DNA from 4 places in the Ancylobacter sp. GW821-FHT10E12 genome. Region 3 is predicted to be linked to each of the others. Evidence: riboswitches for the same ligand, from Rfam matches in the RefSeq annotation. Region 3 holds a riboswitch; each other region holds the start of a gene.
The links. A riboswitch is a leader RNA that binds a small molecule or an ion and turns the genes downstream of it on or off. The one in region 3 is predicted to bind thiamine pyrophosphate.
Positions count from the first base shown of each region.

Region 1 (5,802 bases), 470 kb from region 3:
CGACCAGATGGTGGTGGTGCCGATCCGCTCCGGCGTCGGCGTGCGGCTCGGCGCCAATATCGGCTATCTGAAGTTCACGCCCAACGCGACGTGGAATCCGTTCTGAACCCGGCGCGCTACGTGAAATTTGAGATGACGGCGCGCACGCGGCGTGCTCCATCCGCAAGAACGTGCCGCAGGATCGCGCCGCCGCTGGCACCTCACGGTTTCAACCGGCGGCAAAGACACCTAGACTATCGGACCCGTCCGGCGGTTGCCGTCGTTTTTGAGTTCGTAACGGATGCCGCCTAGTGTGGGCGGCTCCGCATGCGTACAAGGTGAGATCGCCGCATGATCGAAGCGGTCATGTATGCCGCCATCGGCTTCCTGACGGCGACGCTGCTCGCCCTGCTGATCCTGCCGGCCGTCTGGCGGCGGGCGGTGCGGCTGACGCGCCGTCGCGTCGAGGGCGCCATACCGGTCTCCCTCGCCGAGATCCAGGCCGACAAGGACCAGATGCGCGCCGGCCACGCGGTGGAGACCCGCCGTCTCGAACGCGAAGTCGACAGCCTCTATGCCCGCACCGCCGGGCAATGGGAGCGCATCGTCCGCCAGGACGAGGAGCTGCGTACCCGCGCCGCCGCGCTCGCCGACGTCACCGCCCGCCTCGAGGCGCTGCAGGCGAGCCATGACGAACTCTCCGCCCATGACGCGCAGCTCGACGCCGGCCTCACGCAGCGCACCGCCGAGCTGGCGCAAACCCGCGCCGCGCTGGAGGCGACCCGCACCGATCTTCTGGCCACGCGGCAGGCGCTGGAGGAGACCACCGCCCGCGCCGAGGAATTGCAGGTCGAGCATGTCGCGCTCTCCACGCTGCGCGACACGTTGAAGGACCGCGTCACCGATCTCGACCGCCACCTCGCCACCACCTCCGCCCATCTCGCCGAGGACCGCGCCCGGCTGCGCGACAGCGAGCAGGACCTCGGCGCCGAGCGCGTCAGCACGCGCGATCTCGCGGCGCGGCTGGCGGCGGTGCAGGCGGATTTCGACGCCAGCGCCTCCCGCGCCGAGCTGCTGGCGACCGACCTGGCGGCGCTGCACATTCAGGCCGAGAGCCTGTCGGACCGCACCCGCGCCGCCGAGGCGCTGCGCGACGAGACGCTGCGCGAGACGGCGCGCGTCACCACCGAAGCCCGCGCCGCGCAGGCGGACGCCGAGGCCGCCGCGCGTCAGGCCGGCGACCTCGCCCGCATGCTGCGGGCGGAAATGGACATGCTGGAAGGCGCGCTCGCCAAGGCACGGGTGGAGCGCGGCGAGCTGCAATCGCGGCTCGAAACCCGGCTGCCGGCCGATATCGGGCAGGACGAGCCGGACGACGCCGCGCGCCTGCGCACCCGCCTCGGCGAGATCGCCGCCCAGGTCGCCGCGATGGTGGCGAGGCTGGAGGGTTCCGGCTCGCCGATCAACGCCATTCTCGCCGCGCATCCGCCGGCGACGCGCAACGGCACCGGCGCGCCGGTGCTGCTGGCCGACCGAATCCGGGCTTTGCAGGGCCAGTCTTCTCTGCCGGGCCAATCTTCGTTGCCGGGCCAGTCTTCCCTGCAAGGTGAAGAGCCCCTCGCCCCGCCGGCCCGCGCCGTCGCGGAATAGCTGCCGTCCTCCACGCCGTCATCCCGGACGATCCGCAGGATCGATCCGGGATCGCGCGGGAATTGGAGGGCGCTCCCGGCTCTCCGCTTCGCTGCGGCCGGGATGACGACCGAGGGGATCTGGCTCAGCATGCGCCTGACGGTTCGGCTGCCGGGAGGATGAAGCGGAGGCCCCGGCGATCGGGGCGCGGCATGTGGCAGAGCCGGCCGCGCTGCCTGCCCGTGCTCAGCCCTCACACATATTCCCGCGTGGCGTCCACGAAGGCGCGGGCGCGGGCTTCCGGGTGATCGTTCAACAGCACGTCGGTCACCACCGCGATGCTGTCGGCGCCGGCGTCGAGCACGCCGCGGGCACGGTCGAGATTGATGCCGCCAATACCGACCAGCGGAATCTCCCCGACCCGCTGCTTCCAGCCGCGCAGCTTGTCGAGGCCCTGCGGCGCCCATTTCATCTTCTTCAGGATGGTCGGGTAGACCGGTCCCAGCGCCACGTAGTCGGGCTCCGCCGCCAACGCGATGTCGAGTTCGCCATCGTCATGCGTGCTCACGCCGAGGCGCAGGCCGGCGCGGCGGATCGCCTTCAGGTCGGCGTCGGCAAGGTCCTCCTGGCCGAGATGGATGAAATCGCAGCCGCCCTCGATGGCGAGCTGCCAGTGGTCGTTGACGACCAGCTGGGCGCCATAGCGCCCGCACGCCGCCTTGGCGGCGGCGATCTCGCGGCGCAGCTCGTCCTCCTCCATGTCCTTGGCGCGCAGCTGCACCAGCTTCACGCCCTGCGGCAGCAGCCGGGGCAGCCAGCTGGCGCGGTCGACGATCAGGTAGAAGGGGTCGAGATTCATCGTCATGTCCCTGAGCGGCCATCCGGCCGGAAAGCGCCGCGGATCAGGCGAGGAAGGCCTGCCCCATCACCGGGGTCGAGGGCGCCGCCATGTCGCGCGCCTCCATCGGATCGGCGCGATACGCCTCGCGCCCGGCCTCGATGGCGAGAGCGAAGGCGCGCGCCATCTTCACCGGATCGCCGGCCTTGGCCACCGCGGTGTTGAGCAGCACCGCGTCGTAGCCGAGCTCCATCGCCGCCGCCGCATGCGAGGGCACGCCGACGCCGGCATCGACCACCAGCGGGATGCGCGGGAAATGCGCCCGCATGGAGCGCAGCCCATAGGGATTGTTGAGGCCGCGGCCGGAGCCGATCGGCGCCCCCCACGGCATCAGCACCTCGCAGCCGGCGGCCACCAGCTTGTCGGCGACCACCAGGTCCTCGGTGGTGTAGGGGAACACCTGGAAACCGTCGCGGGTAAGGATGCGCGCGGCCTCCACCAGGCCGAACACGTCCGGCTGCAGGGTGTCGTCCTCGCCGATCACCTCCAGCTTGATCCAGTCGGTGCCGAACAGCTCGCGCGCCATCTCGGCGGTGGTCACCGCCTCCTTCACCGTCTTGCAGCCGGCGGTGTTGGGCAGCACCTTCACCCCGAGGTCGCGGATAAGCTGCCAGAAGCTCTGGCCGGCGAGAGTTTGCCCGGCTTTGGCCGCCCCGGATTCGCGGCGCAGCGACACGGTGACGATCTCGGCCCCGCTGGCGCGGATCGCCTCGGCAAGGATCGCCGGCGAGGGATATTGCGCGGTGCCCAGCAGCAGGCGCGAAGACACTTTGGTGCCGTAGAACTCCACGGCATCGGCCTGCGCCAGGGTCGTGGATGCGGATGCACCGGTTGCGGGCGATTTCGTCACGGCATCCATCTCAGCCTCCCTGCATCGGTGCGAGAATTTCCACCCGGTCGCCATCGGCGAGCCGGGCCTCGGGGCGGCGCGCCTTGCGCACCATCGCCCCGTTCAGCGCGGTGGCGACGATGGCATCGGCATAGCCGAGCTCGCCGAGCAGCTCGGCGATCGTGGCGGCGCGGATCACCGCCGTCTCACCATTCACGACGATCTTCATCCATCACCTCCGGGAAATGCGTCCCGTCGAACGCCAGCTCCGCGGCGCGGCGGGCGAGCGCCGGCGCCAGCAGGAAGCCGTGGCGGTAGAAACCGTTGACATGGATCGTGCGCCCGCGCCGGCGGATGCGCGGCAGGTTGTCGGGGAAGGCCGGGCGCACGTCGGCGCCGATCTCCACGATCTCCGCCTCGCCGAAGGCCGGGTGCAGAGCATAGACCGCCGACAGCAGCTCCAGCATGGAGCGCCCGGTCACCCGTCCGCGCTCGTCATTCTCGATCGAGGTGGCGCCGATCATGAAATGCCCGTCGCCGCGCGGCACCACATAGACCGGGATGCGCGGGTGCAGCATGCGCACCGGACGCTTGAGCGAAATCTCGGTCGAGTAGAGCACCAGCATCTCGCCCTTCACCCCGCGCAGGTCGGCGAGCACGTCGCGGGCGGCAAGGCCGCGGCAATCGAGCACGATATCGGCCTCACCGGACACCGCATCGGCCGGATCGGGCTGATCGTACACCTCACTGGACACGGTGTCGTCGTAGCGGAAGGTAACTCCATACTCCGAAACCAGCCGTCCGGTCAGCGCCGCGAGCGCCTTGCGCGGCTCCAGATGCGCCTCGGTGGGGAAGAACAGCCCCTGCTCGAAACGCCCCGCCAGATCCGGCTCCAGCGCGCCGAGCCGGGCGCCGTCGATCCATTCATAGCCTTCGGTGCGGCGGGAAAACCGTTTGAGATCAGGGAGATCGCGCGCCTGCGCCAGCACGAGGCTGCCCTGCGCCGGCACGTCCGGCACCTCGCGGCGCCAGTAATCGAGCGATTCGAAGCCGAGCTCGGCGACCAGCTTCTCGGCGCTCTCGCGCTCGCACCACGGCGCCAGCATGCCGCCGGCATACCAGGAGCACCCCTGCCCAGATCCCGATTTCCGTTCGATTACAGTGACTTGCGCCCCGCGCTGCGCGAAGGCGTGCGCGCAGGTCAGCCCGGCGACACCGGCGCCGACCACGGTGACGCGCATGGCATTGGCGGCACGCGCCGCCGTTTCGTCATGAGGGAATGGGGTTCCGTCGGTCATGCAGCCTCCCTCCGCCAGTCCAAACTGGATCAGGTTCAAAGGGTCGCCATGCTGCCCGCCTGCGGAACTCCGCTCGCGCGCCGATGGCCTCTCAGCCTCCTGACGAGGCTCCCCCGGACACGATGGATATAATCATTCGCCGGCGCGATGTCACCTTGCGGTCGACAATATTCGCTCACCCCTGCCGTGACGACAAACTCACCACATTGCCCGGCGGCCGATGTGTCGTCTCGCGCAGCATCCGTTCCAGCGAGTCCTGGCTGAACGGTTTGGCGAGACGCGGAATTACCGTCTCCGCCCCGTCCGGCAGCTGTGCGTACCCGGTGCCGAGGACGATCGGAAGCGACGGGAATCGCTCGCGAATTGCCGCTGCAAGCTGCAGGCCGGTCATGCCCGGCATCGCCTGGTCGGTCAGCACCATGTCGAAGCCGTCGCTGGCGGCGAGCACGGCGAGAGCCTCGGTGCCCGAACTCGCCTCGACCACCTGGTAGCCGAGATCCTCGATCATCGCCGCCGTCGCGGTCAGCACCAGCGGATCGTCGTCGACCACCAGCACGCGCTGCGTGCCGTCGACGCGGCGCGGCGGCTGCATCGAGGGCTCGGCGGCAGAGGACAGCGCATCGCGCCGGCCGGGCGCGATCGGCAGGTAGATCGACGCCGTGGTGCCGTGCCCCGGACGGCTCGTCAACATGAGCCGCCCGCCGGATTGCGCGGCGAGGCCGTGCACCATGGCGAGGCCGAGGCCGGTGCCCTTGCCGACCCCCTTGGTGGTAAAGAACGGCTCGGTCGCCCGCGCCAGCGTGGTTTCGTCCATGCCGACGCCGTCATCGGCGACCGTCAGGCGGAAGAAGCTCGCCTCGCCGCCGCCCTCCTCTCCGGCAAGCTCGGCCTTGCCTTCGCTGGCGCCGATCACGATGGTGCCGCCCTCGGGCATGGCGTCGCGGGCGTTGACCGCAAGGTTCAGCAGCGCGAGTTCCAGCTGATTGGCGTCGACCAGCGCCTTCGGCAGGCCGAGCGGGAAGCGGGTCTCGACCTTGATGGTCGGCCCGATCGAGCGGCGCAGCAGGTCGGCCATGCCGAGCACCAGTTCCGGCACGTCGACGGGTTCGGGATTGAGGTCCTGCCGGCGAGCGAAAGCCAGCATGCGCTGCGTCAGCGCCGCGCCGCGC
Region 1 is NZ_JBXASN010000001.1:12,301-18,102, reverse strand. Features, by position in the region: gene AC1RU4_RS00105 (DUF1134 domain-containing protein) at 1-106, shown strand, start outside; gene AC1RU4_RS00100 (hypothetical protein) at 331-1,629, shown strand; gene AC1RU4_RS00095 (thiamine phosphate synthase) at 1,862-2,467, opposite strand; gene AC1RU4_RS00090 (thiazole synthase) at 2,511-3,365, opposite strand; gene thiS (sulfur carrier protein ThiS) at 3,367-3,564, opposite strand; gene thiO (glycine oxidase ThiO) at 3,542-4,576, opposite strand; TPP riboswitch at 4,623-4,758, opposite strand; gene AC1RU4_RS00075 (MHYT domain-containing protein) at 4,809-5,802, opposite strand, start outside.
Region 1: another riboswitch for thiamine pyrophosphate. It lies ahead of thiO (glycine oxidase ThiO); the one in region 3 lies ahead of thiD (bifunctional hydroxymethylpyrimidine kinase/phosphomethylpyrimidine kinase).

Region 2 (5,802 bases), on a different contig from region 3:
CTCGCCACCTTGCCCTGGACGCGGAAGCCAAGGTCGCTCTCGACGCGAGCCTGGATGACGCCGACGAGGCTGCGCTCGCCGACGCGCGGCTCGAAGGCGACCGGGCGCGCAAGCACGGGCCTCGCCTTGTCAGGCTCGTGCTGTGAGCTGTCCGCCGGGCCGCAGCCCGAAAGCGTCGCGGCGAGCCCTGCAACAGCCAGGGCCGTGAGGAAACTGGAAAGCGGTGACCGTCCGCGCATGGCGCCCTCGACATACTGGGAGGCTGAATGGAGCGCTGCGGACGATCCGGGATCGCGAGTTCGGGGGGCGGAGTTCGCACTCCGCCGGACCATCCACAGCAACGCCAATATGTCGAGACAAGTGACGAATGTCAATAATCGTCAGTTAATATTTATCACACCATCCGACCCTGCGCAGGGCTCACCGCCACTCTCGGGTCGAAACAAGAACCGCGCGAAATCGCATGCTGGATGTTTGATCCCGGGCTTTGATGGTGCAACCTCGACGCTGGAATCGAGGGCCGCGCTATGGGCCAGCTTCTTCACGGGAGCGCCACGACGACTGAGGCAGTCCGTCGAGCGATCCAACATAGTCAAGCGAGCCTGAGGGCGCTGGCGAAGCGCTGCGGCATCAGCCAGAAGACGGTCGCGAAGTGGAAGAAGCGAACCTCGGGGGCTGATGTGCCGACCGGGCCGAAGAACCCCCCAGGAACGGCCGGTATTCTGTCCCCGTCTTGACAACGGCATGCGCCACCCGCGCCATCTTGGCGGTGAGCGCGGTATCGCCTTGCGGCGGCGATCGGCATCATCCACGTGGCCGGCAACGTAGCGGCCGAGCTTGTCGCGAAAGCTGTTGTCGCGTTGCCGCGCGGCGACCTGCGCTGCCATCTAGAAGGTACGGCGCAGACGCGCATTGCCGTCCTTCGACAGCTTGGTCCGACCGCAGAATGTCCCGGACTGGCAGGCGGCGAGATCGAGACCGCAGAACTTCAAGAACTGGCGATGATGGCCGAACCGCCGGAGATCGCCAGCTTCGGCCAGAATTGTCAGAGCGTTGATCGGCCAGAGTGACCTGCGCAATCTCCTCGATCCGGTTGCGCTCGTGGATCAGGCCTCGAGCCTGGGCAATGATCATCCGGAACATCGTGATGGCCGCGCTCTCCTCCGCCACGGGCAACGCGATCAATGTGCAGGCTGTCTCGTATTCTGTACCGGCCGGTAGCACTAAAGGCCCCTTATGAGTGCCGTTCAACGAGAGTTCGACGACCACGACATCGCCCGCTACGTAAAGCTTTTCGAGCGCGCGGTGCATGTCGGGGGAAGGCCGCGTCGATTGACAGGCTGAGGTGAAGGGAGCACCTTCCCGGTCATTCACCAGGGGGGTCCCGACAAGGGGCTGAGATACTGCTGGGTGCGGCCCTCGCGGCTGTTGCGGCGCAGTGACCCGTTGAACCTGATCCAGTTCATACTGGCGTAGGGACGGTGCGGATGCGTCGCGGCGAGCGCGGCCGGTTTCCCCTTTTTTAGCGAGGGGATTCCTCCATCATCATTCCCGTCAGATCTGGGTCTCCATGCATCATGCGAGGAGCCTTGACCTATGACGACCGAAACACCCACCCCTTCCGTGACAACCGGACCGCTGCCCGCTTCGACGAAAGTGTTCCGGCCCGGCATCCTGCATCCCAACATCCGCGTGCCGATGCGCGAGATCGCCGTGCATCCGAGCGCAGGTGAGCCGCCCGTCACGGTTTATGACGGCTCGGGGCCTTACACGGACCCAGCCGCGCGCATCGCCATCGACGAGGGGCTGCCACGGCTAAGGGCGGACTGGATCGCCGCACGGGGCGACGTGGAGAGCTATGAGGGACGCCATGTGAAGCCGGAAGACAACGGCTTCGTCTCGATCGAGCGGGCGACGCCCGAGCATCCGGTGCGCCACCGCCCGCTACGGGCGAGCGGCAGCCGCGCGGTCACCCAGCTTGCCTATGCCCGCGCGGGGATCATCACGCCGGAGATGGAGTTCGTCGCCATTCGCGAAAATCTGGGTCGCGTACAAGCGAGGGCGGCTGCGCACGATGGAGAGAACTTCGGCGCAGCAATTCCGGATTTCGTCACACCGGAGTTCGTGCGCGACGAGGTGGCGCGCGGTCGGGCGATCATTCCTGCCAACGTCAACCATCCCGAGAGCGAGCCGATGGCGATCGGCCGCAACTTCCTCGTCAAGATCAACGCCAATATCGGCAACTCTGCCGTCACCTCGTCCATGGCGGAGGAGGTGGAGAAGATGGTGTGGGCGATCCGCTGGGGCGCCGACACGGTGATGGACCTGTCCACCGGTCGCAACATTCACAACATCCGCGACTGGATCCTGCGCAACTCTCCCGTGCCGATCGGCACCGTGCCGCTCTATCAGGCACTGGAAAAGGTCGGCGGCATTGCCGAGGATCTCACCTGGGAAGTGTTCCGCGACACGTTGATCGAACAGGCCGAGCAGGGCGTGGACTATTTCACCGTCCATGCCGGCGTGCGGCTGCCCTATATCCCGCTCACCGTCGACCGCGTGACCGGCATCGTCTCGCGCGGCGGCTCGATCATGGCCAAGTGGTGCCTCGCCCATCACCGCGAGAGCTTCCTCTACGAGCATTTCGAGGAGATCTGCGACATCTGCCGCGCCTATGACGTGTCGTTCTCGCTGGGCGACGGGTTGCGGCCCGGCTCGATCGCCGACGCCAATGATGCGGCGCAGTTCGCCGAGCTGGAGACGTTGGGCGAACTCACGCAGATCGCGTGGGCGAAGGATTGCCAGGTGATGATCGAAGGTCCCGGCCACGTGCCGATGCACAAGATCAAGGCCAACATGGACAAGCAGCTCGCGGTCTGCGGCGAAGCTCCGTTCTATACGCTCGGGCCTCTGACCACCGACATCGCGCCAGGCTACGACCATATCACCTCCGGTATCGGCGCGGCGATGATCGGCTGGTTTGGCACGGCGATGCTCTGCTACGTCACACCGAAGGAGCATCTCGGCCTGCCGGACCGCGACGACGTGAAGACCGGCGTGATCACCTACAAGATCGCCGCCCATGCCGCCGATCTCGCCAAGGGCCACCCAGCGGCACAGCTGCGCGACGACGCGCTGTCACGCGCGCGCTTCGAGTTCCGTTGGGAGGACCAGTTCAACCTCTCGCTCGATCCGGAGACGGCACGCTCGTTCCATGACGAGACGCTGCCGAAGGAGGCGCACAAGGTGGCGCATTTTTGCTCGATGTGCGGACCGAGATTCTGCTCGATGCGCATCTCCCACGACATCCGCGCGGAAGCGCAGAAGGAGGGCATGGCAGCCATGGCTGAAAGGTATCGCGAGGCCGGGCAGCTGTATGTGACCGTGACCTGAAGACCGATCACCTGAGACCCACCGGCTTCTATTCGGAGGTCGGCGGGTCCCCTTGAACCGTTGACGCCTGATGACTTGCCATGATCTTGGGCGAGTTCAAACGCTCGGTATCCAACACAGCCTTCGTCGCTACATCTGTGCGTGCCCATACCAATGCTCCAATCGCCGCGGGGACCTCTGGTCGTTGATAAAGGCCGATCGACTTGCGCATGCGACACTTGCCTATTGCGTTCCAGGCGGATTCAGCAGCACCCAAAGACGGGAGATCCGGACGACGGTCGAGGACAAGGACGTCGGCCTAGACAGGTGGCGCCACAGGCGGAAGTTGGCGCATTGCCCAAGAGCGGACGCCCGCATATCTTGGGACGACGCTCGTTGGCGCGCCCTTTTGAACGCGGTGCGGCGCATCGTGGCTCAAGCACTTAGTTGGGCTGTTGGTGGCGCGAGGCGAAACACGCTTAGCCAAGGCGAGACTCCTCACGAAACTGACGCGGCGTCATACCCGTCATTCGACGGAAAGCGCGGCTGAAGTGCGCCGGATCTGCGTAGCCGGCGGAAAAGGCGACGTCGATGATCCTGCAATCGGTGTCGCGAAGCAGCCGGCCCGCCGTCTCATACCTGACCGTGTCGAGTATGTCCGAATAGGACAGGCCGACATGGGCGAGCTTGCGTTGAAGCGTCCGCGTGCTGACGCCTGCGATCTCGGCAACATCGGCAAGGGCCGTGGTTCCCTCGTCGAGATAGGCCGGCAGCATCAGCTTGAGCAGATCGACGATATCGTAGGCGGAAGGGCCGTCCTCATTGTCGCGTGGCGGCGCAAATGAGGCGGTCGAACGATTGGGGAGGCCGAGCAGCGTGATCGGCAGGCTGATCCAGGCAGCATGCTGGCCCGACAGAAACCGCACATTCGGCCAGCAGGACCGCGTCGCAGGGCTTGGCGCATAAGACGATTCAAAGGCGATCGCCGCAGGCATCCAGTCGGGCCCCGCGAATTGCCGGACGATGTGGATCGGGAAAATATTCTGGATCCATTGCGCGTATTTCAGATGCAGCAACCCGCTCGTGCCGGCAAGCCGGCTGCAGACCCGCACATGATCGGCGTCATGTTCCATCCACATGCTGAGAATGGTGTCTTCCCGCGACGCCCAATAGCAGGCGTGCCGGAGCGCGACGAGCAGCGTCGGGGAATGCGCGATCAGGGCCCGCGTCCTTTCCCGCATGTGGGAAAAGTGCAGGCGCTGCGCGGCGAGAAAGCCGAAATCCGCGATGCCCTGGGTTCGCTGGGCGGTCTCGACGAAGCGCAACGCCGGCAGGAGCGGCAGGTAGAGGTCGCTCTTTTCGGCCAGAGACGAGGGCAGCCGGGACCGCTCCAAGAGCGTCTCCGTCGGAGCGCCGATATCGTCGAGGATGCTGACGAAGGGCAACAGGAACTGGCCGCGCGTCAAAGGAATATCAGCCATCGGACCTCGCCGCGATCACCGCGTTGACGCTTTTCACAAGGCCGAATCTCAGGGGATTCGCGACCGGCGGCGAAACATAGCTGCGCGTGATTGGCGTGAAATGGCAAGACGGGCAAGCGGGCCATGCACGAAATGCTGACAACGACATTCGCCGGCCGATCGGGCTGCGATGGCGTGCGGCAGCGAGCCGGAAAGCTCGCGCATGCCGATAGGACGGGCAGGCAGGGGATACGCAGCAATGCCAGGCGCAACGGCGCGGGATTTCGCCATCGGCTTGATGTCGGTTTCCCTGTGCGGGTCGGCTTGGGCGTCCGATCTGCCGGAGCCCGCCGCGCGGCCGGCTCCCGTCCTGGCGTCTGCTCCCAGTTTCTCGGTCACCAGCTATGTCTGGGCGACCGCGATCGACGGCAGGAGCGCGACGCTGCCGCCGCTGCCGGCGGCGGATATCAATATGCGCTTCCGCGACGTGCTCAATGAACTGAACGGCGCGCTGATGGTATCCGCCGAGATGCGCGTCGATCGCTGGAGCTTCCTGGTCGATGGACAGTTCTCGCAGCTGACGACCGGCGGCACGCTGCCCGGCCCGTTCTTTTCCGCGCTGAAGCTGCGCTCGCAGAGCACGATCCTGCAGGGCTCCGTCTTCTATCGCGTCCATGAGGACGCCGTCCTTGCGCTCGATGTGGGCGGCGGCGTCCGGTTCTGGAACCTCAACAACAAGCTCGAGATCCTGCCCGGGCTCGCCAATCTTCGCATCGATCATCGTGAATCACAGATGTGGGCCGACCCGATCGTCGGCGCCCGGCTCGGTGTGGAGCTCGACGGTCCGTGGAGCTTGACGGTGGCGGGCGATATCGGCGGTTTCGGCGTCGGCTCGCACCTGACCTGGCAGGGTTTGGGCAGCGTCAACTACGCCTGGAGCGAAAACTTGACGCTGAAAGCCGGCTACCGG
Region 2 is NZ_JBXASN010000005.1:268,463-274,264, forward strand. Features, by position in the region: gene AC1RU4_RS09065 (efflux RND transporter periplasmic adaptor subunit) at 1-239, opposite strand, end outside; partial or broken gene AC1RU4_RS09070 (helix-turn-helix domain-containing protein) at 528-713, shown strand; partial or broken gene AC1RU4_RS09075 (transposase) at 631-1,212, opposite strand; TPP riboswitch at 1,366-1,497, shown strand; gene thiC (phosphomethylpyrimidine synthase ThiC) at 1,597-3,393, shown strand; gene AC1RU4_RS09085 (helix-turn-helix transcriptional regulator) at 3,852-4,853, opposite strand; gene AC1RU4_RS09090 (outer membrane protein) at 5,092-5,802, shown strand, end outside.
Region 2: another riboswitch for thiamine pyrophosphate. It lies ahead of thiC (phosphomethylpyrimidine synthase ThiC); the one in region 3 lies ahead of thiD (bifunctional hydroxymethylpyrimidine kinase/phosphomethylpyrimidine kinase).

Region 3 (5,802 bases):
CGGCCTCGTCACCGGCAGGGGACGCAGCTATCTCGGCCATAACCCGCTCGGTGGCTGGATGACCGTCGCGCTGCTGGCGGCGGTGGGAGGGCAGGCGGTCGCCGGCCTGTTCACCACCGACGACATCATGGTCGACGGGCCGATGGTGGCGGCGGCGAGCGGCGAGGCGGTGTCTCTCGGATCGATGCTGCACCAGCGCATCTATCCGATCCTGCTCGGGCTGATCGGACTGCACGTCGTCGCCAACCTCGCCTATTCGCTGTTCGGCGGCGATAACGTGATCCGGGCGATGATCACCGGCCGCAAGCCGCCGCGCGCCTATGCCGACCGGGCGCCGGCGACGCCGGGGTCGGCGCTCATGGCGATCGCCTGCCTCGTGCTGGCGGCGGCCATCGTGTTCGGCGGTATCGCGCTGGCGGGAGGCAACCCGTTTCCCTGAATGCACGGCCGCCCTGCGGAAGATCATCTTGTCGCAGGGCGGGACTCATGCTCCAAGGCGCGCATGAACGCGCTCAAGGGGATCGCGCTGCAGGTCGGCGCGACCTTCGTCTTCACCATCATGGCCGCCATGGTCCGCATCGTGTCGGAACGGATTCCGACGGGTGAGGTGGTGTTCGCGCGCTCGTTCTTCGCGCTGTTCCCGCTGCTGGCCCTGCTCGCCTGGCGCAACGAGATCGGCGCGGCGGTTCGTACCGCCAATCCGATGGGACATGTGCTGCGCGGCATGATCGGCGTGTGCGCGATGAGTCTCTCCTTCACGGCGCTCGCCTATATCCCGCTCGCCGACGCCACCGCCATCGGCTTCACCGCGCCGCTGATCACCGTGGCACTGGCAGCGGTGATGCTCGGCGAGACGGTGCATGCCTATCGCTGGGGAGCGGTGGGCATCGGCCTGATCGGCGTGGTGGTGATGCTGTGGCCGCACATGGGCGGCGGCTTCGAGACCCGCGACAGCGCCATCGGTGCCGCCTGCGCGTTCATCGGTGCCTTCTGCACCGCCGGGGCCATCGTGCAGGTGCGCCGGCTGACCGGCACAGAGACCACGGCGGCGATCGTGTTCTATTTCCAGTCGCTGGCCGCGGTCGCCGGGCTCGCCACCGCCGCCTGGGGGTGGGTGGTGCCGGGCTGGCGCGAGGCGGTGCTGCTGCTTGCCATCGGGCTGTTCGGCGGGGTCGGGCAGATCCTGCTCACCGAGAGCTACCGCTACGCGCCGGCATCCGTGGTGGCGCCGTTCAACTACTCGGCGATGCTGTGGTCGCTGCTGCTCGGCTTCATCCTGTTCGGCGAGATGCCGCCGCTGCTGGTGCTGATGGGCGCATTGATCGTCATCGGCGCCGGACTGTTCGTCATCCTGCGCGAGCGCCAGCTCGGCGTCGAGCGCGAGGAGGCGGCCGCCGGCCCGCCGGCCGGGCCGACCGCTTAGGCGAGATCAGAACGCCTTGAAGGTGATGATGGTGCGGGTGTCCTGGATGCCGGCAATGGCCTGCACCTTCTGGTTCACGAAATGGCCGATATCGGTCTCGGTCGGCACATAGAACTTCACCAGGAGGTCGAAATCGCCGGCCGTCGAATAGATCTCCGACGCGATCTCGGCATCGGCGATGGCGTTCGCCACCTCGTAGGAGCGGCCGAGCTGGCATTTGATCTGCATGAAGAAGGGGACCATGGCGGGATTCCGGGAACCTTGACGCATAGAGCCTGACGTGATGCCGCCACAGGACCAGAAGGCCGGTGCCGGCGCAACCCCCGGCCGGGGTGCGCGGCTTCGCCTTGCACCCGGTCACGTCATCGCTTAACTGCTGGATGACGATCGCGTTGGGGTGTCCTTCCGGCCTTGCCGGCGGGGCTGAGAGGCCGGCGGCCAACCCACGAACCTGATCCGGGTCATGCCGGCGGAGGAAACGGGTCGCGCGCAGCGGGGTCGTGTGCCTCGCCATGGACGCGCCCGGCCTTCCCCGGCCAGGGAGGCGCCGATGAGCGAGCAGACGAGCAGCAGGACGGCCATCGCGGTGACGATCGCCGGCTCCGATTCCGGCGGCGGCGCCGGTATCCAGGCGGACCTCAAGACCTTCTCGGCGCTCGGCGTCTACGGCGCCAGCGTCATCACGGCCCTCACCGCGCAGAATACGCTCGGCGTCACCGGCATCCACGACGTGCCACCGGCCTTCGTCACCACGCAGATGGACGCCGTGTTCTCCGATCTCGCGGTCGATGCGGTGAAGATCGGCATGCTGTCGCGTCCCGAGGTGATCGAGGCGGTGGCGGCCGGGCTCGACCGGCACGAGCTTACCCGCGTGGTGCTGGACCCGGTGATGGTCGCGGCCTCCGGCGACCGGCTGCTGGTGCCGGAAGCCATCGACAGCCTGCGCCGGCAATTGCTGCCGCGTGCGCTGCTGATCACGCCCAACCTGCCGGAGGCGGCCGCGCTGCTCGACGAGGAGCCGGCGGCCGACCTCGATGCGGTGCGCCGGCAGGCGGAGCGGCTGCTCGCGCTCGGTGCCCGCGCGGTGCTCGTCAAGGGTGGGCACGGCGAGGGGCCGGACAGCGTCGACGTGCTGCTCGATGCCGATGGCTTCATGGAGCTGTCGGCGCCGCGCGTCGCCACCCGCAATACCCATGGCACCGGCTGCACGCTGTCCTCCGCCATTGCCGCCGGGCTCGCGCGGGGGCTCGAACTGCGGCCGGCGGTGGAGGCGGCGAAAGCCTATCTCACCCGTGCCATCGGCGCCGCCGACCGGTTGGAGATCGGCCGGGGACACGGTCCCGTGCATCATTTTCACGCCTGGTGGGGCTGATCGGGGCCATCAAGGTCGTTCGCAGGCGACCCGGCCGGTGCTATCGCAGCCTCGGCCGCGCGTTCGAGGCGAATCGGCCGTCGCGGATCGGCCATGCCTGTGATTGCCCAACGCCCTATCGTCGCCCAGCGGCATGCCATCTCTGCCGTCTATGTCGGGCTGTTCTTCGGCATCGGCATCTACCTGCCGTTCTTTCCGATCTGGCTGGCCGGGCGCGGCTATGACACCTCGTGGATCGCGGTGGCGCTCTCGGTGCCGCTGCTGGCGCGGCTGTTCACCCAGCCGCTCGGCGGTCTCGTCGCCGACCGCACCGGGCGGCCGCGGCTGACGCTGGTCCTCTATTCGCTGGTCGCCGCCGCCAGTTTCGTGGCGGTGCTGATGGCGCCGGGGCCGTGGTCGATGCTGGTCGCGCTCGGCGTCGCCTCGGTGTTCTGGCAGCCGACCCTGCCGGTGCTCGACGCCTATACGGTGGCGCGCCGGCGCTCGATCGGGCTCGACTACGGCCGCACGCGGCTCTGGGGCTCGGTGAGTTTCATTGCCGGCAACATTGTCGCCGGGGCCATGCTCGGCGTGCTGCCGGGCGATGGCATCATCTGGCTGATCGTCGCCGGGAGCCTCGCCTGCGCGCTCGCCGCCTCGCGACTGGAGGAGGCGCCGGCGCAGCGCGCGCGGGTGGAGGCGGCGGATGGGCGGGTTCCCGCGGTGCTGCTGGTGGGCATCGGCGCGGCGGCGCTGGTGCAGGGCTCGCACGGGGTGCTTTACGCCTTCTCCTCGCTGCACTGGCAGTCCATGGGACTTTCCGGCGGGATGATCGGCGTGCTGTGGGCGATCGGCGTGATCGCCGAGGTGGCGCTGTTCCATTTCGGCACGCGGCTGACGGTCCGGCTGGGGCCGGCGCGGCTGATCGCGGTGGGTGGGCTCGGCGCGGTGCTGCGCTTCGGCGCGATGGGCCTCGATCCGCCGGCGGCGGCGCTGCCGCTGCTGCAGATGCTGCATGCCTGCACCTTCGCCTGCACCTATCTCGGCTTGGTGGAGCTGGTGGCGCGCCATGCGCCGGCCGGGCGCGGCGCCAGCATGCAGGCGCTCGCGACCTGGGGCGGGACCATCGGCGTCGCGTTGGTGACGCTGATCGCCGGGCCGCTCTGGAGCGCGATCGGCGCCGCAACCTTCTTCCTGCCGGCAGGGCTGGGCGCGGCAGGGGCCGCCCTCGCCCTCGTCGCGCACAGGCTGCGGCCAGCCGGTTAGCCCCAGAGCTCCGGTTCCGGCGGAAGCATCAGGCTGCCCTCGTAGCGCAGCGCCGGCTCGCGGTCGCGCGCCAGCAGCAGCGGGCCGTCGAGATCGACGATGCGGGCGAGCTCGGCGAGCAGCAGGGCCGGTGCCATGGAAAGCGAGGTCGCCACCATGCAGCCGACCATGATGTCCAGCCCGGCGGCGCGCGCCGCGCGCCCCAGAGCCAATGCCTCGGTGAGGCCGCCGGTCTTGTCGAGCTTGATGTTGATGGCGTCGTAGCGGCCGACCAGCCCGGCGAGGCTGTCGCGTCCATGGGCGCTCTCGTCGGCGCAGATCGGCACCGGGCGGGGAATATCGGCCAGGGCCGCGTCGGCGCCGGCCGGCAGCGGCTGCTCGATGAGGGTCACGCCGGCGCGGACACAGGCATCGAACAGTGCCGGCAGATCGTCGGCGCTCCAGCCTTCATTGGCGTCGACGATCAACTCGCTGTCCGGCACCGCGGCGCGGATGGCGGCGAGCCGCTCGGCATCGCCGGGCGCACCGAGCTTGAGCTTGAGCAGGGGACGGGCGGCGGCGCGGGCGGCACTCGCCATCGCTTCCGGCGTGTCGAGGCTGATCGTATAGGCGGTGACGACCGGGCGCGGCGCCGGCAGGCCGGCCAGCTCGAAGGCGCGGCGGCCGGTGCGCTTGGCCTCGAGGTCCCATAGCGCGCAGTCGAGCGCGTTGCGGGCGGCGCCGGGCGGCAGCTTGTGCTGGAGGGCGGCGCGGTCGAGCCCGGCGGCGATTTCGCCGGCGAGGGCTTCCAGTGCCGCGACCGTCGCCTCGACGCTCTCGCCATAGCGCGGATAGGGCACGCATTCGCCGCGCCCGACCAGCGGGCCGTCATGCACTTCCGCCAGTACCACCGCGGCTTCGGTCTTGGCGCCGCGGGCGATGACGAAGCGGCCGGCGATAGGGAATCGTTCGGCGCGAACGAGGAGATGGGGCATGGCGCGACACCGACGGCAGGTTGCGAATCGCCCGGCAGAGTGCATCGGGCCGGGTCCGCCCGCAAATGCGGCGCCGGGGCGTCACAAGGAAAGCACAGTGGGTGGCGGAGCGTGCGTGTATCTTACGATAATACCGTTAAACGCTGTCCCGCGACCATGGTGCCCTCGACAGCGGGACCCTTGCGCGGATAAGAGGTTACGAGGATTCCGGTCCGCTTGCGGCCGGTTCGTCGAGGCCATGCGGCGGGTTCGCCATCGCCTGCCGCGCGTCGAAGAGGGGAGCCGGATTTGGGAGCCGCTGAAGCACCGCTGCTCGCCGTTGCCCGCAACGGGCGCGAGCTGGTGGTTGTCGGCAACGGCCGATGGATCGCCACCCAGAGCGCCGCCCTCGAAGGTGCGGTGGACGCGACGCTGGCCGAAGCCGGTGCGGGTGCGACCGAGACGGCGCGTGTGGATCTTTCCGGCGTGCGCAGCGTCGACACCGTCGGGGCGGTGATGGTCGACCGTCTGGTGCGCGGGCTCGGCGAGGCCGGGGCCAAGGTCGGGCTCGTCGGGCTGGAGCGGCGCTTCCAGCCGCTGCTCGCCGAGATCACCCAGGGCTGTCACCAGGTGCCGCCCTCCCGTCCGCATCTCAACCCCATTGTCGGTGGGCTCAACGTCGTCGGGCGCACGGTGGCGGAGACGGCCGAGGACGGCCTGCTGTTCCTCTCCTTTGTCGGCTCGGTGACGGCGGCGTTCCTGCGCGTGCTGCTGCGGCCGCTGACGTTCCGCTGGACGTCGATGGTGTT
Region 3 is NZ_JBXASN010000001.1:484,662-490,463, forward strand. Features, by position in the region: gene AC1RU4_RS02335 (cytochrome b/b6 domain-containing protein) at 1-439, shown strand, start outside; gene AC1RU4_RS02340 (DMT family transporter) at 503-1,423, shown strand; gene AC1RU4_RS02345 (Lrp/AsnC ligand binding domain-containing protein) at 1,430-1,666, opposite strand; TPP riboswitch at 1,807-1,918, shown strand; gene thiD (bifunctional hydroxymethylpyrimidine kinase/phosphomethylpyrimidine kinase) at 1,974-2,795, shown strand; gene AC1RU4_RS02355 (MFS transporter) at 2,889-4,040, shown strand; gene dgcA (N-acetyl-D-Glu racemase DgcA) at 4,037-5,014, opposite strand; gene AC1RU4_RS02365 (MlaE family ABC transporter permease) at 5,303-5,802, shown strand, end outside.

Region 4 (5,802 bases), on a different contig from region 3:
GTGCCCCGCGCTCAGTGCGCCAGCAGCAGCGGCACCGTCATGCGCTCCAGCATGTCGCGGGTGACGCCGCCCAGCACGAATTCGCGCAGCCGCGAATGGCCGTAGCCGCCCATGACCACGAGGTCGATGTTGCGTTCCGCCACTTCCTTCAACAGCACGTCGACGATGCCCTCGTCGCTGGCCGGCACCAGCCGGCGCAGTTCGACATTCTTGTCATGGCGCGACAGATGCTCGGCGAGGTCGGCTCCGGGCAGGCGGCCCGGCCTGGCCTTGCCGGTCTCGACGACCGTCACCTCGACGAAATCCGCCTTCTCCACCAGCGAGCGCGCCTCGGAGACCGCGCGGGCGGAGGCACGCCCGCCATCCCAGGCCACCATGATGCGGCGGGCGGAAAACGGCTTGGCCTGCTTCAGCGGCACCAGCAACACCGAGCGGCCGGAATCGAACAACACCGATTCGGCGATCACCTCTTCCGCCCCCATCCTGTCCGGGTCGGACTGGCCGACAATGGTGAGGTCGAACAGCCGCGCCATGGTGCCGATCTGCTCGGCCGCGCCGCCCGGAGTGCCGTCGATGCTGCGCACCGCGGCGCTGATGCCGACGGAGCGGGCCGCCTCGCCGAAACGATCGACCGCCACGCGGGCGAGCCGCTGGCCTTCGGCGCGCTGCGCCTCAAGGAAATCGGTGGAAAACGCCTCGGTATAGACCGGCGGAATGTCGATATCGTAGCTTACCGCCACGGCGGTCAGGTGCGCATCCAGCGCCGCCGCCGCGGAAACGGCATAGTCGGTGGTCGCATCGGTACCCTCGCCGACTCGCAGGCTGACGAGAATGTCCTTGATCATGGCCTTCCTCCGCTCTCCAGGTTTGTTCATTCTTACCTCCCACAAGGTGGCGTCGTATTGACCGGCGTCAAGTCCGGCCATTCCCCTACGTCATTCCGGCGACGCGGCTTTCGCGCGCCCTTCACCGGAGAATAGTGATGGCCGGGTTCGCGCGTGCCGTTCTTGTCGGCGCCCTCCTCCTCGGAGCGTGGGAGCTCGCCGTCCGCCTTGCCGGCGTGCCGGCCTATATCCTGCCGGCCCCCTCGCGCATCGGCGTCGCGCTGTGGAGCAACCGGGCGATCCTGTTCGACAACGCGCTGATCACGCTCGGGGAAATGCTGCTCGGCCTCGCCTGCGGCGCCGCGCTCGGCATAGCCTGCGCCCTTGCCATGGCGACGTCGCCGGCGATCCGCCGCGCCATGCGGCCGGTGCTGCTGGTGGCGCAGGCCCTGCCGGTGTTCGCCATCGCGCCGCTGCTGGTCATCTGGTTCGGCTTCGGCCTCGCCTCCAAGATCGTGATGGCGAGCCTGATCATTTTCTTTCCCGTCGCCTCCGCCTTTCACGACGGGCTCGCCCGTGCCGACCAGGGGCTGATCGATCTCGCCCGGCTGCACGGCGCCGGCGATCTCGCCTTGCTGCGCTTCATCCGGGTGCCCGCGGCGCTGCCGGCGCTCGCCTCGGGGCTGCGCGTCGCCACCGCGGTGGCGCCGATCGGCGCGGTGGTGGGGGAATGGGTCGGCGCCTCGGCCGGGCTCGGCTACCTGATGATCTACTCCAATGCCCGCATGCAGACCGACATGGTGTTCGCGGCGCTGACCATCCTGCTCGCGGTGGCGCTGATCCTGTTCGCGCTGGTCGACCGGGCGCTGGCCCGTCTGGTGCCCTGGGCGCCCGAGACGCTTGCTGTGCATGAGTGAACCCAGGCCGAGCGGTATACTTATGATGTGTTAACCTCCACGGGAGAACGTAGGCTTTCCGCCGGTCCTGTGAGGATCCATGATTTCGCGCCAGGTTCTCTATGAAGCACTGGTGGACGTGTTCGAGCTCTCGCCCGTCGCCATTTGCATTTCGACGGCCGAATATGTGTCCCGGTACATCGTGGCAAATCCGGCCTATCTGAAAATGATCGGCCGCAGCTGGGAGGAGATCGCCGGTCAGCCGATGTTTCTGGACACCGCCAGGCCCCTCGACGACCCGCAGCGGCTGCGCCGCATCCACCAGCTGGAAACGGTCGGCCTGTACGAGCTCGAAGAGGTCGATCTGCGGCACTCTTCCGGGCGCATCATTCCCACGCTCATCTCGACGCAACGCCGCACCATCAACGGCCAGCGCCTCGACATCGAGATCATCATCGACAATTCCGAACGCAAGGCGTTCGAGCGCGGCATTCTGGAGGCGGCCTATACCGATGTCGTCACCGGGCTGCCGAACCGTGCCGCCTTCGATCGGAAGCTGCACGCTATGCTGGCGCAGCGCCGGCCCGGCGAAGGCATCAGCCTCGCCTATATCGACCTCAACGGCTTCAAGTCGATCAACGACCGCCATGGCCACGCGACCGGCGATCGGATGCTGCGGCATCTGGCCGAGAGACTGCGTACCCGCGTGAATCCCGAGCACTTCGTGGCACGGATCGGCGGCGACGAATTCGTGCTGCTTTTCACCTTTCAGCCGGACGAGGCGCCGACCGCCGACGCGCTGCACGCGCTCGCCGAAACCATCTGCACGGCGATCGATGTCGACGGCCACCAGCTCAATATCGGCGCGGCCCTCGGCGTCGCCGTCACCGTCGAAGCCATCGACGCCGACGCGCTGCTCCGCCACGCCGACACCCTGATGTATGCCGCCAAGGCCACCGGCCGGACCATCGAGGTCGATCTCAGATGGATCGACGGTGCATGAGCCTGCACCTCTCGAATGACGACGCGCGGCGCATCTTCCTGGCGAAGCAGGGTCTGTCCCGGCAACCCGGACGGGCGCTGTCCAAGTCCGGCCTGCTCGATCTCGTCCACGAACTCGGCTTCGTGCAGGTCGACAGCATCGCCACGGTCGAGCGGGCGCATCACCACATCCTGTTCGCCCGCGCCCAGACCTATCGGCGCGAGCACCTGACCGCGCTGCTGGAGCGCGACGGCGAGCTGTTCGAGCACTGGACGCACGACGCCGCCATCATTCCCAGCGCCTTCTATCGCTACTGGAAGCACCGCTTCGCGCATGCGCAGGCCAATCTCGCCGAGCGCTGGCGCACCTGGCACGAGAACGGCTTCGAGCAGTCGATGGAGCATGTGCTCGACCGCGTCACCGCCGAGGGCCGGCTGATGGCGCGGCATTTCGAGGCCGAGCAGCGCCAGCCCGGCGGCTGGTGGAACTGGCATCCGGCCAAGACGGCGCTCGAATATCACTGGCGTACCGGCCGGCTCGCCATTGCCGGCCGCGAGGGTTTCCAGAAGATCTACGACCTCGCCGAACGCGTCATCCCCGTCCGCCATTTCGAGCCCGAAATCTCGCGCGAGGCTTTCGTCGACTGGGCCTGCTCCTCGGCGCTGGAGCGGCTGGGCTTCGCCACCCAAGGCGAGATCGCCGCCTTCTGGGACCTCGTCTCGCCGGAGGAGGCACGCGCCTGGGTACTGGCCAATCGCGAGAAGCTGGACGATGTCGTGGTGATCGCCGCCGACGGCAAGCCGCGTGCCTCCTTCGCCTTCGCCGGCAGCGGCCCGGCCTTCGACGCCCTGCCCGCCCCGCCGGCGCGGCTGCGGGTGCTCAGCCCGTTCGACCCGCTGCTGCGCGACCGGGCGCGCACCGAGCGCCTGTTCGGCTTCTTCTACCGCATCGAGGTATTCGTGCCGGCGCCCAAGCGGGTCTATGGCTATTATGTCTTCCCGCTGATCGAGGACGACCGGCTGATCGGGCGCATCGACATGAAGGCCGACCGCAAGGCCGGCAGCCTCGACGTGCGCCGCCTGTGGCTGGAGCCGGGGGTGCGCGCCTCCTCCGGCCGGCTGGAGCGCCTCGACGCCGAACTCGCGCGCATGGCCCGCTTCGCCGGGGTCGAACGGGTGGCCTATCTCGACGGCTGGCGCGGCGCATAGCCGGCTTCGCGCCGATTGCCGTGGCATACCCGCTCTGCTAGTCTTCGGCTGTCCGAGGGGTGTCCCGCCGGCCCGCAAGGGTCCAAGGGGCTGAGATGGCGCAAGCCAGACCCTTTGAACCTGATCCGGGTCATGCCGGCGAAGGGACGGAACGACGGCGGGGTCGCCTCCACACAGGGAGCATGCCCGCGCCGGATTTCCCCCGAAAGCTCATGTGCCGGATCTCCACAACGGGAGGAGATCCATATGTTCATCAAGACCATCGCCGCCGCCGGGATCGCCCTGGCGCTTTCGCTTGCTCCCGCCGCCGCCGCGGACAAGCTCACCGTGCTGCTCGACTGGTATGTGAATCCAGACCACGCGCCGCTGATCCTCGCCAGGGAGAAGGGTTTCTTCGCCGCCCACGGCCTCGATGTCGAGCTGGTGGCGCCGGCCGACCCGTCGGCGCCGCCGCGCCTCGTCGCCGCCGGCCAGGCGGAAGTCGCGGTCAGCTACCAGCCGAACCTCTATCTCTCGGTGAAGGAGGGCCTGCCGCTGGTGCGCTTCGGCACCCTGGTCTCCACCCCGCTTACCGCGCTGGTGGCGCTGAAGGACGGCCCCATCAAGTCGATCGCCGATCTCAAGGGCAAGACGGTCGGCTTCTCGGTCGCCGGGCTGGAGGACGCGCTGCTCGGCACCATGCTCGCCGATGCCGGCCTCAAGCCGACCGACGTCACCATGGTGAACGTCAATTTCGCGCTCTCCCCGGCGCTGGTCGCCGGCAAGGTCGACGCGGTGATCGGCGCCTACCGCAATTTCGAACTCACCCAGATCAGGCTCGAAGGCAAGGAAGGCATCGCCTTCTTTCCCGAGGAGCACGGGGTGCCGGTGTTCGACGAACTGGTCTACGTCACCCGCAGGGACCTGATCGGCGACAAGCGCCTCAAGCCTTTCCTCGCCGCCGTCGAGGACGCCACCATCTACATCCTCAACCACCCGGACGAGGCGTGGGGCGTGTTCGTGAAGGCCAATCCGAAGCTCGACGACGAACTCAACCGCACCGCATGGGCCGATACGCTGCGCCGCTTCGCCCATGCCCCGGCGGCGCTCGACACCGAGCGCTATGCGCGCTTCGGCGAATTCATGAAGAAGCACGGGCTCATCGACACGGTCGAGCCGGTCGCGACCTACGCGCCCGTCCTGCCCTGAGGCGGGAGGCCGCGCGTTCCGATGGCGCGCGGCCTCCTTGCTGCAAAGCCGCAAGTACCTTGCCGAACCTGCGAATTTGCCGATTTCGTTCTTCCGGCCCGTGCCTTGCGGTGCTACCCGTCCCAAAGGGCCGATAGCGCGGGCGCGGGGGAAACGACATGGGCAATGGCGGTTATCACGCGGTAGCGGTTGTCGTCGGCGTGGCGGTCGGTCTCGCCGGCGTCGCCTTCCATCTCGGCGTCGATGGGCTGATCGCCGCCTGGCCGTCGCTGCTGCGCGATACGCTCGGCCTGTCGGGCACCGCGCTCCATGCCGCCGGCGGTGCGGTCGCCGCGATCATGGCCGTCGTCTCGCTCTGGCTGGTGCGCCGCTTCGCTCCCGAGGCCGGCGGGTCGGGCGTGCCGGAGATCGAGGGAGCGATGGAGGGCCTGCGCGAGGTGCGGTGGCATCGCGTGCTGCCGGTGAAATTCGTCGGCGGCCTCTTGTCGCTCGGCTCCGGCATGGTGCTCGGCCGCGAGGGCCCGACCATCCATCTCGGCGCCTCCATCGCCAAGGCCGCCGCCGACCTGACGAAGCTGCAGGCCGAGGACATGCGCGGCCTGCTGGCGGCCGGCGGCGCGGCGGGCCTTGCCGCGGCCTTCAACGCGCCGCTGGCGGCGGTGCTGTTCGTGATCGAGGAGACGCGGCGGCAATTTCCCTATAGT
Region 4 is NZ_JBXASN010000007.1:275,677-281,478, forward strand. Features, by position in the region: gene AC1RU4_RS12075 (universal stress protein) at 12-845, opposite strand; gene AC1RU4_RS12080 (ABC transporter permease) at 983-1,741, shown strand; gene AC1RU4_RS12085 (sensor domain-containing protein) at 1,821-2,723, shown strand; gene AC1RU4_RS12090 (winged helix-turn-helix domain-containing protein) at 2,720-3,910, shown strand; TPP riboswitch at 3,956-4,074, shown strand; gene AC1RU4_RS12095 (ABC transporter substrate-binding protein) at 4,157-5,098, shown strand; gene clcA (H(+)/Cl(-) exchange transporter ClcA) at 5,257-5,802, shown strand, end outside.
Region 4: another riboswitch for thiamine pyrophosphate. It lies ahead of AC1RU4_RS12095 (ABC transporter substrate-binding protein); the one in region 3 lies ahead of thiD (bifunctional hydroxymethylpyrimidine kinase/phosphomethylpyrimidine kinase).